2 regions of the Dyella sp. Tek66A03 genome follow, and region 1 is predicted to be linked to the other one. Evidence: predicted binding sites of a transcription regulator. Region 1 holds the regulator's gene; the other holds the start of a gene.

Region 1 (4,937 bases):
AGCACCAGCACACCGTCACCCTCATCGAGAGCCCGGGCATGCTTGGCGGTAAGCGTTCGCATGACATCCGGATCGGCCTGTGCGGGCACTTCCACTGCCTCCACCCGCAAAGGCAGCTTCGGTATCACGTGATGGGCGGCCAGGATCAAAGCCTTGCCGACCGCCTCGTGGGTCATCAGCAGTACGCCGACGCTCATGACGGCGTGCCGTTCCGATCAGTCAATGTAGACAGCATGGCAATCACTCGAGTTCGCGATGGAAGGTGAGCACGCCGTTGCGCTGCGCGCGATAGTGGGCCGCCAGCTTTTCCACCAGGTAGACCGAGCGGTGGCGACCACCGGTGCAACCGATGGAGATGGTGACATAGCTGCGGTCGTCCGCCTCGAAGCGCGGCAGCCAGGCATCCAGCCAGCGCGCCGTATCGGCGAAGTACTCGGCCACCAGCGGTTGTGCCTCCAGGTAGTCGCGTACCTTTGCATCCTTGCCTGAAAGCGGGCGCAGCTTGGGGTCCCAATGCGGATTGGGCAGGCAGCGTGCGTCGAATACGAAATCAGCGTCCAGCGGCAGTCCGCGACGGAACGCGAACGACTGGAACATCAGCGTGAGCCCTTCCGTGGCCTCCGCATAGCCGGTGGCGATCAGCCGGCGCAGCTGGTGCACGTTCATGTCGCTGGAGTCGATGACCTTGTCGGCAATCGCCGAGAGCGAGCGCAGCAAGCGCCGTTCCTCGGCAATGGCATCGGCCAGCGACAGCCCGCGCCCTGACAGCGGGTGGCGGCGGCGCGTTTCGGAATAGCGCTTGATCAGTACTTCGTCACGGCAGTCGAGGAAGATCAGGTGCGCATCGACGCCCTCTGCCGCCAGTTCCGACAACATCTCGGGCATGCGCTTGAGGTCTTCCTCGCGGTTGCGCACGTCCACGCCCACGGCGACGTTGCGGCGCTTGTCGCTCATGCCGCGGCTCACCGCGGCCACCAGCTGTGGCAGCAGGGCGGTGGGCAGATTGTCGACGCAGTAGAACTCGAGGTCTTCCAGCGCGCGCAAGGCCACCGTCTTGCCGCCGCCGGACATGCCGGAGAGCACGATCAAGTGGATCGTGTCGGGCTGGTGGATGGTTTGGCCTGGCGTCATATCGCTCATGAGTTCACCACGGAGGCAGCCGGCGCATCTGGTGCGCCTGGCGATCAATGAAGGTCTGGGCCGGATCGATGCCCTTGCTCTTGAGCATATGGTTGCGCACCGCAGCCTCCACCAGTACGGCCAGGTTGCGGCCGGGCGCCACCGGGATGGTAATCATCGGCACCTTTACTTCCAGGATCTCGCGATGGCCGATGTCGCCGGTGAGTCGGGTGAGCCCGTCGGTGTCCTCTCCTTCGCGCAGCGGCTTCAAGTGCACCACCAGGCGAATGTATTTGGAGGGCTTGACCGCGGTATGGCCGAACATCTCGCGCACATTGAGCACACCCAGTCCGCGCACTTCCAGCAGGTCCTGCAGTAATTCGGGGCAGGCGCCGTCGATCACGTCCGGCGCAATCAAGGTGAATTCGGTAGCGTCGTCGGCTACCAGTCGGTGACCGCGGCTGATCAGTTCCAGCGCCAGCTCGCTCTTGCCCGAGCCGGATTCGCCGGTGATCAGGACGCCGATGGAGAACACCTCGAGAAACACCCCGTGCAGCGTGATCTTCGGCGCGAGCATACGCGCCAGGTAGTACTGCATCCAGGTCAACAGCTCATGGCCGCGCTTGGAGCTGATCCACAGTGGCGTGTTGGTTTCCTCCGCCACTTCCCGCAGGTCGGCGGGAATCGCCTGATCCTTCGTCACGATGATGGCGACCGGCTGGTAGGCAGAGATCTTGTTGATCGCTTCCCAGCGCTGGCGCGCATCCAGGCCGTCGAGGAAGTTCAGCTCCTCGGTGCCGATGATCTGGATCTTGTTCGGGTAGATGACGTTGAGGTAGCCGATCAGCGAGGGGCGGCGCGTGGTGGTGGCGCCGTGTTCCAGCACGCGCGATTCGCCGCGCATGCCGGAAACCCAGCGCAGCGCCATGCGCTCGTGAACGCCATCGTAGAGCTGTCGTGCGGTAAGCCGATCCAAGCCAGGTCCTTTGCGCCGCGGGGTAGGGGGCCGTCTAAGCCCAGGCAGCTACATGGACATTGTGCCAGTTCACACAAGTGGGCGCCTTTTCGCGCCGTTGCCGCCGATATGGCGGGCCCTTGGCTCCCTCTCCCCTTTGGAGGGAGGGTTGGGGTGAGGGGCGGGTGCTCGCGACCGCGCGACAACCGAGCCATATCGCTCGCTGTGCAAGCGCCAAGCTGGCGTGATCGCTCGATTGAAGCGTCATCGCAAGCACCCGCCCCTCATCCCAGCCTTATCTCCCACAGGGACTACCTTCGGGTCGCCCGGAGGGGAGAAGGAGTCGCCACCAGCGAAGGTTGTCGCAGGGAAAGACTTTGCATGGGATCCAAGGAAGGATCCGGCCCGCCCCAGATCGGGGCGGGCCGGGGCAACAGGTCAGCCGTATTGGCGCTCTTCGCGCACGGCGCGCTGGTGCTTGTCGCAGATCTTTTCACGATGCTTGCGCAGCTGGGTGACCAGCTTGTCGAACAGAACATCGATGGAGACGTACATGTCGGCCTCAAGGGCTTCGGCGTGCAGGCTGGCGCCCGAGACGTTGACCGTGCCTTCGGCGCGCTGCTGCAGCTTGTTCACTGAAAGCACGATGCTGAGGCTGAGGATTTTATCGTCGAGGCGGGTAAGGCGGTCGAGCCGGCTGTTCACGTGATCCCGAAGAGCCTGGGTGACTTCAATCTGCTGACCGCTGAGTTGTACTTGCATGTTGCGCCTCCTCTGATACTTGCCGCTGGTCGCGGCTGGGGTCGATGCGCCGGTCGCGGGACCGTGGCCGACACACCTTCAATCGCACCTTCAATTTCAGGGGTGTTCCAAGGGGTCACCATCTCCTCTTCAAGGCAGGGAATTCACTATGCACTTCTATCGCAAAGCCCGCGTTACGCGGACCTTCACCAGGTAGACATGACAGCTTTTCCTTCAGCAAGACTCTCTCCTCTAATGGGGACGTCTTTTATCCCGGCAAGTTCCCGGGACGCCTTGTCGCAGAGGTATTAAGGCGATGCTGATTAAGTATCGCCTCAACTGGCTCGCTGGCGCTCGCTGGAGCTTGGAATGCGCATGCCTTCGCGGTATTTGGCCACGGTGCGGCGCGCAACCTGAATGCCTTTGCGGTGCAGTTCCTCCGCAATGGCCTGATCGGACAGCGGCTTGCGCGGATCTTCGGCACCGACCAACTTGCGCAGCATGGCCTGGATGGCGGTGGCCGAGGCGCTGCCACCGTCTTCGGTGGAGACGCCGCTGGAGAAGAAGTGCTTCAGTTCGAAAGTACCGCGCGGCGTATGGATGTATTTGCGCGTGGTGACTCGTGAAATGGTCGACTCGTGCATGCCCACTTCCTCGGCGACTTCACGCAGCACCAGAGGGTGCATCGCCTCAGGACCGTAATCGAGGAAGGCGCTTTGCCGACGCACGATGGCCTCGGCCACCTTGATCAGCGTTTCCGCGCGCGACTCCAGGCTCTTGATCAGCCAGCGGGCCTCTTGCAGCTGGCCGCGCATCCAGCTGGCGTCGGTGCCGCGCGCCTGCGCGATCAGGCCGCAATAATGCTGGTTGAGCCCCAGTCGGGGCTGGCAGTCGGGATTGAGGCTGACGCGCCAGCGTCCACCTTCCTTGCGTGCATAGACATCCGGTGCCACGTACTCCACTGGCGTCACATCGAGCGCGGCGCCAGGACGGGGATCGAGGCTGCGGATCAGTACCGCGGCTGCCGCGGTGTCGTCCTCGCTGGCGCGCAGCTTGCGCGCGAGCCGCGCGATGTCGTTGCGGGCAAGCAGCTCCAGCTCGCCGTCGACGATGCGCAAGGCCAATTCGCGTTGCGGCAGCTCGGCATCGAACTGTTCCAGCTGGACGCGCAGGCAGTCGCGCAAATCCACACTGGCAACGCCGGTGGGGTCGAAGCGCTGCAGCGTACGCCGCACCTGCTCCACTTCCGCCGCGTTGGCCCTCAGGTCCGGCGGCAGGGCGCCGATCAGCGATTCCATGCTCTCGGTGAGGTAGCCATCCGCACTGAGCGCATCGATCAATACCGTGGCGATGGTGCGCTCGCGCACGCTCATATGCGTGAGATTGAGCTGCCACAGCAAATGTTCCTGCAACGTTTCCGCCGCTGCACTCTGCGGCTCGAAACCGTCGTCGTCGGCATTGCCGTTGCTGCGCGTGGCACTGCCGCTGCCGGAGAAGTCGATCGGATCTTCGCCGCCGCTGTCTCCGTCGCTCCATTCCGGTGCTTCGGCGTCGTCCACCGTGTCCTTGGCGGAGGTGCTGGTGTTGCTGGCCGGCAGCAGATCCACGACCTCACGCTCGTCGCCGTCGACGTCGACGTCTTCCGGGTTGTCCTCGGAAAACTCGAGCAACGGGTTGCCCTCTGCGATTTGCCGCAGCTCGGCCTCCAGCTCTAGCTGCGACAGTTGCAGTAGGCGTATGGCCTGCTGCAACTGCGGCGTCAGGGTGAGCTGCTGATTGAGTCGAAACTGCAGTCCGGGTTTCATGCCAGCTGGGTCGAATGAACTTCCGGGTCATCCTAACGCCTGTGCCCAGGGTCGGCCATAGGTCAAAGGCGGAATCGTGTACTACCTCTGATTTACCGCTGTCGCTCAGCTGTCGCCCAAGTGTTACAAGCGGAACTCGCGCCCCAGGTACACCTCGCGTACCTTCTCGTCGGCAAGAATATGCGCTGGCGTGCCGCGCGAGAGCACTTCGCCATCGTTGAGGATGTAGGCGCGGTCGCAGATGCCGAGGGTTTCACGCACGTTATGGTCGGTGATGAGCACGCCGATGCCGCGCTCCTTGAGATGGCGCACGATGC
Region 2 (4,937 bases), 1.5 Mb from region 1:
AGCGCGATACCGGATTGGCGAACAAGGGTTCCAGTGACTGGCGCTCGCGTTCGCCCGCCGTGAGATCGATGGCCAAGTACATGCCGCCCATGAAGACGGTGAGCACGAAGAAATACGGCAGGATCGAGAACATCAACGCCGCGCGCGCCTGCGCCGTGGCCTGGTCGCGCCTGGCTGCCACCACCGGCCACGCCGTGCTTGGCGCAAGACCACGGGCGACCAGCCGCATCGCACCCTGCTGGCGCGCGTAACTCTCCACCAACTGGCTGACCCGCTCGACGGCGGTGTTGGCGTCGCGCTGCGAAGAGTCGTAGACCACCTCCACCTGCACCGGCTCGCCCTTGCGCCAGGACGTGACGAAATCGGGCGAAATGCGCAGCACCACATCCGCATCCTGCTTGTGCACGGCCACTTCGGGATTGCCGATAGCGGCGGTGGGCACGATGCCTCCGGCCTTCAGCGCGGCGATCAGGTTGGGTGCGTAGTTGGCACCGATCACCGGCACCGGCAACGGTTGTTCGGCCTTGTTGAATTCCCGGTTGAGCGTGATGTTGAGCAGCATCACCAGCATGATCGGCCCGAGCAAGGGACCGGTGAGAAAGGCGCTGACGAGCGTACGGCGATCGCGCAGGTTTTCCTTCACCTCTTTCAGGAACACGGTGACAAACGCGCGGCTTCGTTCGATCTTCGCGGTCACGGCCCTCATGCGGCGAGCCCCTCATCACTGCCGATAATCTTCACGAAGGCATCCTCCAGATTGGCCTCACCGGTTTGTTCGCGCAGCGCCGCGGGCGATTCGTCGGCCACCACGCGGCCGTGCGCAATGACCACGATGCGGTCACACAAGGCCGCCACCTCCTGCATGATGTGGCTTGAGAACAGCACGCAACGACCTTCGGCCTTGAGCCGCTGCATGAATTTGCGCAGGGCACGCGTGGCCATCACGTCGAGGCCGTTGGTAGGTTCGTCGAGGATCACGTTGCGCGGGTCGTGGATCAGCGCACGCGCAATCGCCGTCTTCACGCGCTGGCCCTGCGAGAATCCTTCGGTGCGACGGTGGGCGAAGTCTTCCATCTCCAGCGCGTGGATCAGCGCGTCGCGCCGGCTCGCCAGTAGCGCATCCGGCAGGCCGTGCAGCCTGGCAAAGTAGTCGATGTTCTCGCTTGCAGTAAGGCGCTTGTACAGGCCGCGCGCATCGGGCAGGACACCCAGTGCGCGGCGCACGGCGAGCGCGTCCTCGGCGGCATCGATGCCATCGACGATGACCTGGCCACGATCGGGCTTCATCAACGTGTAGAGCATGCGCAACGTGGTGGTCTTGCCGGCGCCATTGGGTCCGAGCAGTCCGGTGATCTCGCCGTCGCGCGCCGTAAAGCTGACGCCATCCACCGCCTTCACCACGCCGAACGCCTTGTGCAGGTCTCTTACCTCGATCATGGCGCTGCTCCGTTGAAGTCGATGAACATCGGCGTGGCGCGCAGTCGATCGAGGCACTTCACATCCAGGGTTTTCGGACTGAGTCCCTCGATGAAGTGTTTGACGATCTGCGGTGCGCAGCCGGCATTGATCACGTTGTGACCCTGCCCCTTGAGCACGAGATGACGCGATTGCGGCAGGTTGCTGGCCACCGCATCGCCATAGCGCGGCGGCGTGACCGGGTCGTATTCGCCCGACAGCAGCAGCACGGGCTTGTCGGTCTTCAACGGCTGATGGAAATCGGCAGGACGCGCGCCCCTGGGCCAAACCGAGCACACGGCCTGCAGCGTCTCGACCATGCGCGTGCCGAGTATCGTGTGGGCATCCTGCGGCCGCATGGTCAGCAGGTCGGCGTCCTCGCTGCAGATCACCGACGACTGCATGCCGCCATTCATGGTGTCCGACAGATCGCCGCTCAACAACTTCGCCTGGCCCAGCAGCGGTCCGACATCGCCATGCGCCGCGGCGTCGATCGACAGCGGCAACAGCGCTGCCGTGAGTGGCGAGTAGGCAAACATGCGCACCACGCTGGCCAACGAATACTCACTCAGCACGCGCTGCACGCTCTGGTAAGTCTGCGGGTCGCGGAAGCTCACCTTGTGCGGATTGGCACGCAAGGCATCACGCAGCTGATAAAGCGTCTGGTACGGATCGCCAAAACGTTTATGGCAAGCGTCGTCCGCGGTGCAATGCGCGAACTGTGCCTTCAACGCGTCGTCCAGGTTCGGCGCGAAGTCCTGGCCCAGCACCAGCTCGTTCGGCACCACGCCATCGAGCACCAGGCTGCGTACGGCCTCGGGATGGCGCATGGCGTATTGCTGCGCCATGCGCGTGCCGTAGGAAACACCGACCAGGTCGAAGCTGGGCGCGCCGAGCGCCTGGCGCACGTCTTCCAGATCCTGCGCGGCGATGGTGGTGGTGTAGAAGCGCGGATCGGCCCGGCCATCGAGTTGCTTGAGGCACTGCGCGGTTTCCGCGCGCAGCCGGTCCGGATGAAATTCGAGATCGTCCTGGTCGTCGCCGTTGTCGCCCTCGGCCTTGCAGGTAAGCGGATTGGAGCCGCCGGTGCCACGCTGATCGAGCAACAGCACGTGACGATGGGCGGTCAATGGCTGCAGCGCGCCAGCCACGCCAGGCCATGACTCGGTCGCCGCCTGACCAGGGCCGCCCGCCAGCATCACCAGCATGTCCTTGCTCGCCACCTGGGCACTGCTGCGGATGACCGCCAGCCTGAGCTTGATCCGGCGGCTCTGCGGATCGTCGCGGTTTTCCGGTACCTCGAACGGTGCACACCAGGCGGCGGTGGAAAGGCCGCTATTGGGTTGACCCAGTTCGCACGGTGTCAGCGTCAGCGAGCCGAGCTGCCACGTCGGTGGCTTGGCCGGAGCCACCGGCGCCGTGGCGGCGGTGACCGGCGTCGCATCGACCGCCTCCGTGGCGGCTTGCTTGTGCAGCTGGTGCCAGCCCAGCGCCGCCAGCCCAACGGCGACCGCGCCAATCCGCAAAGCCGTTCGTCCCTTGATTGCCCACATTGCTGTTATCACTCATTCCGTAGGGGTTGCACTCGCCGGACCCGCGCCGTGATTCCCGGGCTCAGGCTGAAAAATCGATTCGAGGGAACAGCCGAACAGGCGTGCGATCTTGAACGCCAGCGGCAGGCTCGGATCGTACCTGCCTGTCTCGACGGCGTTCACGGTCTGACGCGACACGTCCAGGCGCTCGGCCAGGTCGGCCTGCGACCAGCGACGCTCGTTTCGTAGCTCGCGCACGCGGTTGTTCATTCGCGGCGCGTGCGCCAAGGCGTCAGGCAGCGCACGAGGTAGCGCCCAGGCACATCGCCAGATAGGCCAGCAGCAGGCCTTTCAGCCTCAGGACAGGCCGATTTGCGGGTTCGCTCACGGGCTCACGCCGATAAGCGACAAAAAGTGCGGATAGATGCCGACGGGATGCGCCACGACCCTCTCCCCAAACCGCATGTCAAGTGACCTTGACTCACGCTAGAGCTGGCCGCCCACCGTGTCAAGCGCGCTTTACATCCCTACAGATATATCGGCTTGACCGCACAGGAACTTGAGGCCCAGGGCAACTAGATTTATCCAAAAATGTGACACAATTTGCACATTCCGTTGATCTCGGGCTCGAAGTGACCTGGATCGACATAAGAATCGTCCGACCGCCCAAAGCCATCCAGCCGTATTAAAAGCCCGTTGTGAAGCCGTGAGGGCGGCTTCCTGCAGGCTGGCACGGCTGTTGCTTTGGGCCTGGTGAGCGATCTGGAAGCGGGCCCAAAGGGGGCGCGAACCAGGGGCCGTACAGCGCAATCGGGGGGCACCCGCCTGTTTGTCCGGAAGCGCAAAAAAAACATGATCCAACCAACTACACGCTTAAAGGAATCCGCATGAACAAGCTCCTTCTTTCTGCCGCACTGGTCGCCAGCGTTGGCGTTGCTGCCCTGGCCCCGCGCACCGCTTCGGCCGTTGACGGCACCATCACCATCACCGGCAAGGTTGTTGCCCAGACCTGCACGGTCGATGGCAGCGCCTTTGGTACCCCGGACAACAGTGTGACCGCGGCCATGCCGCTTGTGCTCGCACCCGTGCTGGCTACTTCCGGCGCCGTGGCGGGGAAGACCCAGTTCCAGATGGTTGTTGCCAATTGCGATCCGAGCCTCTCGTCGGTGCAGGCGTTCTTCTCCGGCCCCAACATCAATACGGTGACCGGCAACTTGAAGAACCCTGTCCTCGCCGGTAATGCCACCAATGTCGAAGTCCAGCTGCTCAACAGCGCCTCGGCCGTGATGACCCTGGGTGGCGCCACCGCCGCCGCCCAGAACTCGCCGGCAGTGCCCCTCACGGGCACCACCACCAAGGGCGCTACGCTCAGCTACTTCGCCCAGTACTACTCGACAGGTGGCTCCACCGCCGGTGCCGTGAACACCACGGTGCAGTTCACGATGAACTACCTGTAAGTGTGCGCATCGCGCTGCGGAGGACGATGTCCGCCGCAGCGCGCTTCCCAAGTTTCAAGCCCCAACCCTCGTAATCAGGAAAGCCCCGATGAAGAACTTCATCTGCGCCATTCGCGCGGGTCTGGTCGCGCTTTGTCTATGTGCCGCAAGCGCACAGGCCAGTGTGGTGGTGGGCGGGACCCGCGTGGTGTTTCCTGCACAAGACAATGAAGTCACCGTTCGCCTGACCAATCAGGCCGACCGTCCCGCGCTGATCGAAGCCTGGATCGACGACGGCGACATGCAGTCGACCCCGGACAAGGTCAATGCGCCGTTTCTGGTCACGCCGCCCCTGTTCCGCATGGAGGCGAACAAGGACCAGAGCCTTCGCATCATCGGGACCCCCTCCCAGCTTCCGCGCGACCGTGAGTCACTGTTCTGGCTGAATGTGCTGGAAGTGCCGCCCAAACCGACCGGCCCGGAGATGCAGGGCAAGAATACCTTGCAGTTCGCG

What was found. Region 1 encodes sigma-54, which starts transcription at its own class of promoters, with help from an activator protein. Its sites were predicted from a motif close to TGGCACGNGCNTTGC; they were not measured.
Region 2: the regulator sigma-54 is predicted to act here: its motif matches at 3,716-3,730, upstream of ACT01B_RS01200 (fimbrial protein).

The regions. Positions count from the first base shown of each region.
Region 1 covers NZ_CP199584.1:3,823,705-3,828,641, reverse strand. Annotated here, with positions in the region: gene ACT01B_RS17190 (PTS sugar transporter subunit IIA) at 1-197, opposite strand, end outside; gene rapZ (RNase adapter RapZ) at 241-1,140, opposite strand; gene hprK (HPr(Ser) kinase/phosphatase) at 1,145-2,047, opposite strand; gene hpf (ribosome hibernation-promoting factor, HPF/YfiA family) at 2,513-2,836, opposite strand; gene ACT01B_RS17170 (RNA polymerase factor sigma-54) at 3,151-4,620, opposite strand; gene lptB (LPS export ABC transporter ATP-binding protein) at 4,744-4,937, opposite strand, start outside.
Region 2 covers NZ_CP199584.1:270,517-275,453, reverse strand. Annotated here, with positions in the region: gene ACT01B_RS01220 (ABC transporter permease) at 1-706, opposite strand, end outside; gene ACT01B_RS01215 (ABC transporter ATP-binding protein) at 703-1,437, opposite strand; gene ACT01B_RS01210 (alpha/beta hydrolase) at 1,434-3,008, opposite strand; gene ACT01B_RS01205 (helix-turn-helix transcriptional regulator) at 3,021-3,257, opposite strand; gene ACT01B_RS01200 (fimbrial protein) at 3,875-4,444, shown strand; gene ACT01B_RS01195 (fimbrial biogenesis chaperone) at 4,533-4,937, shown strand, end outside.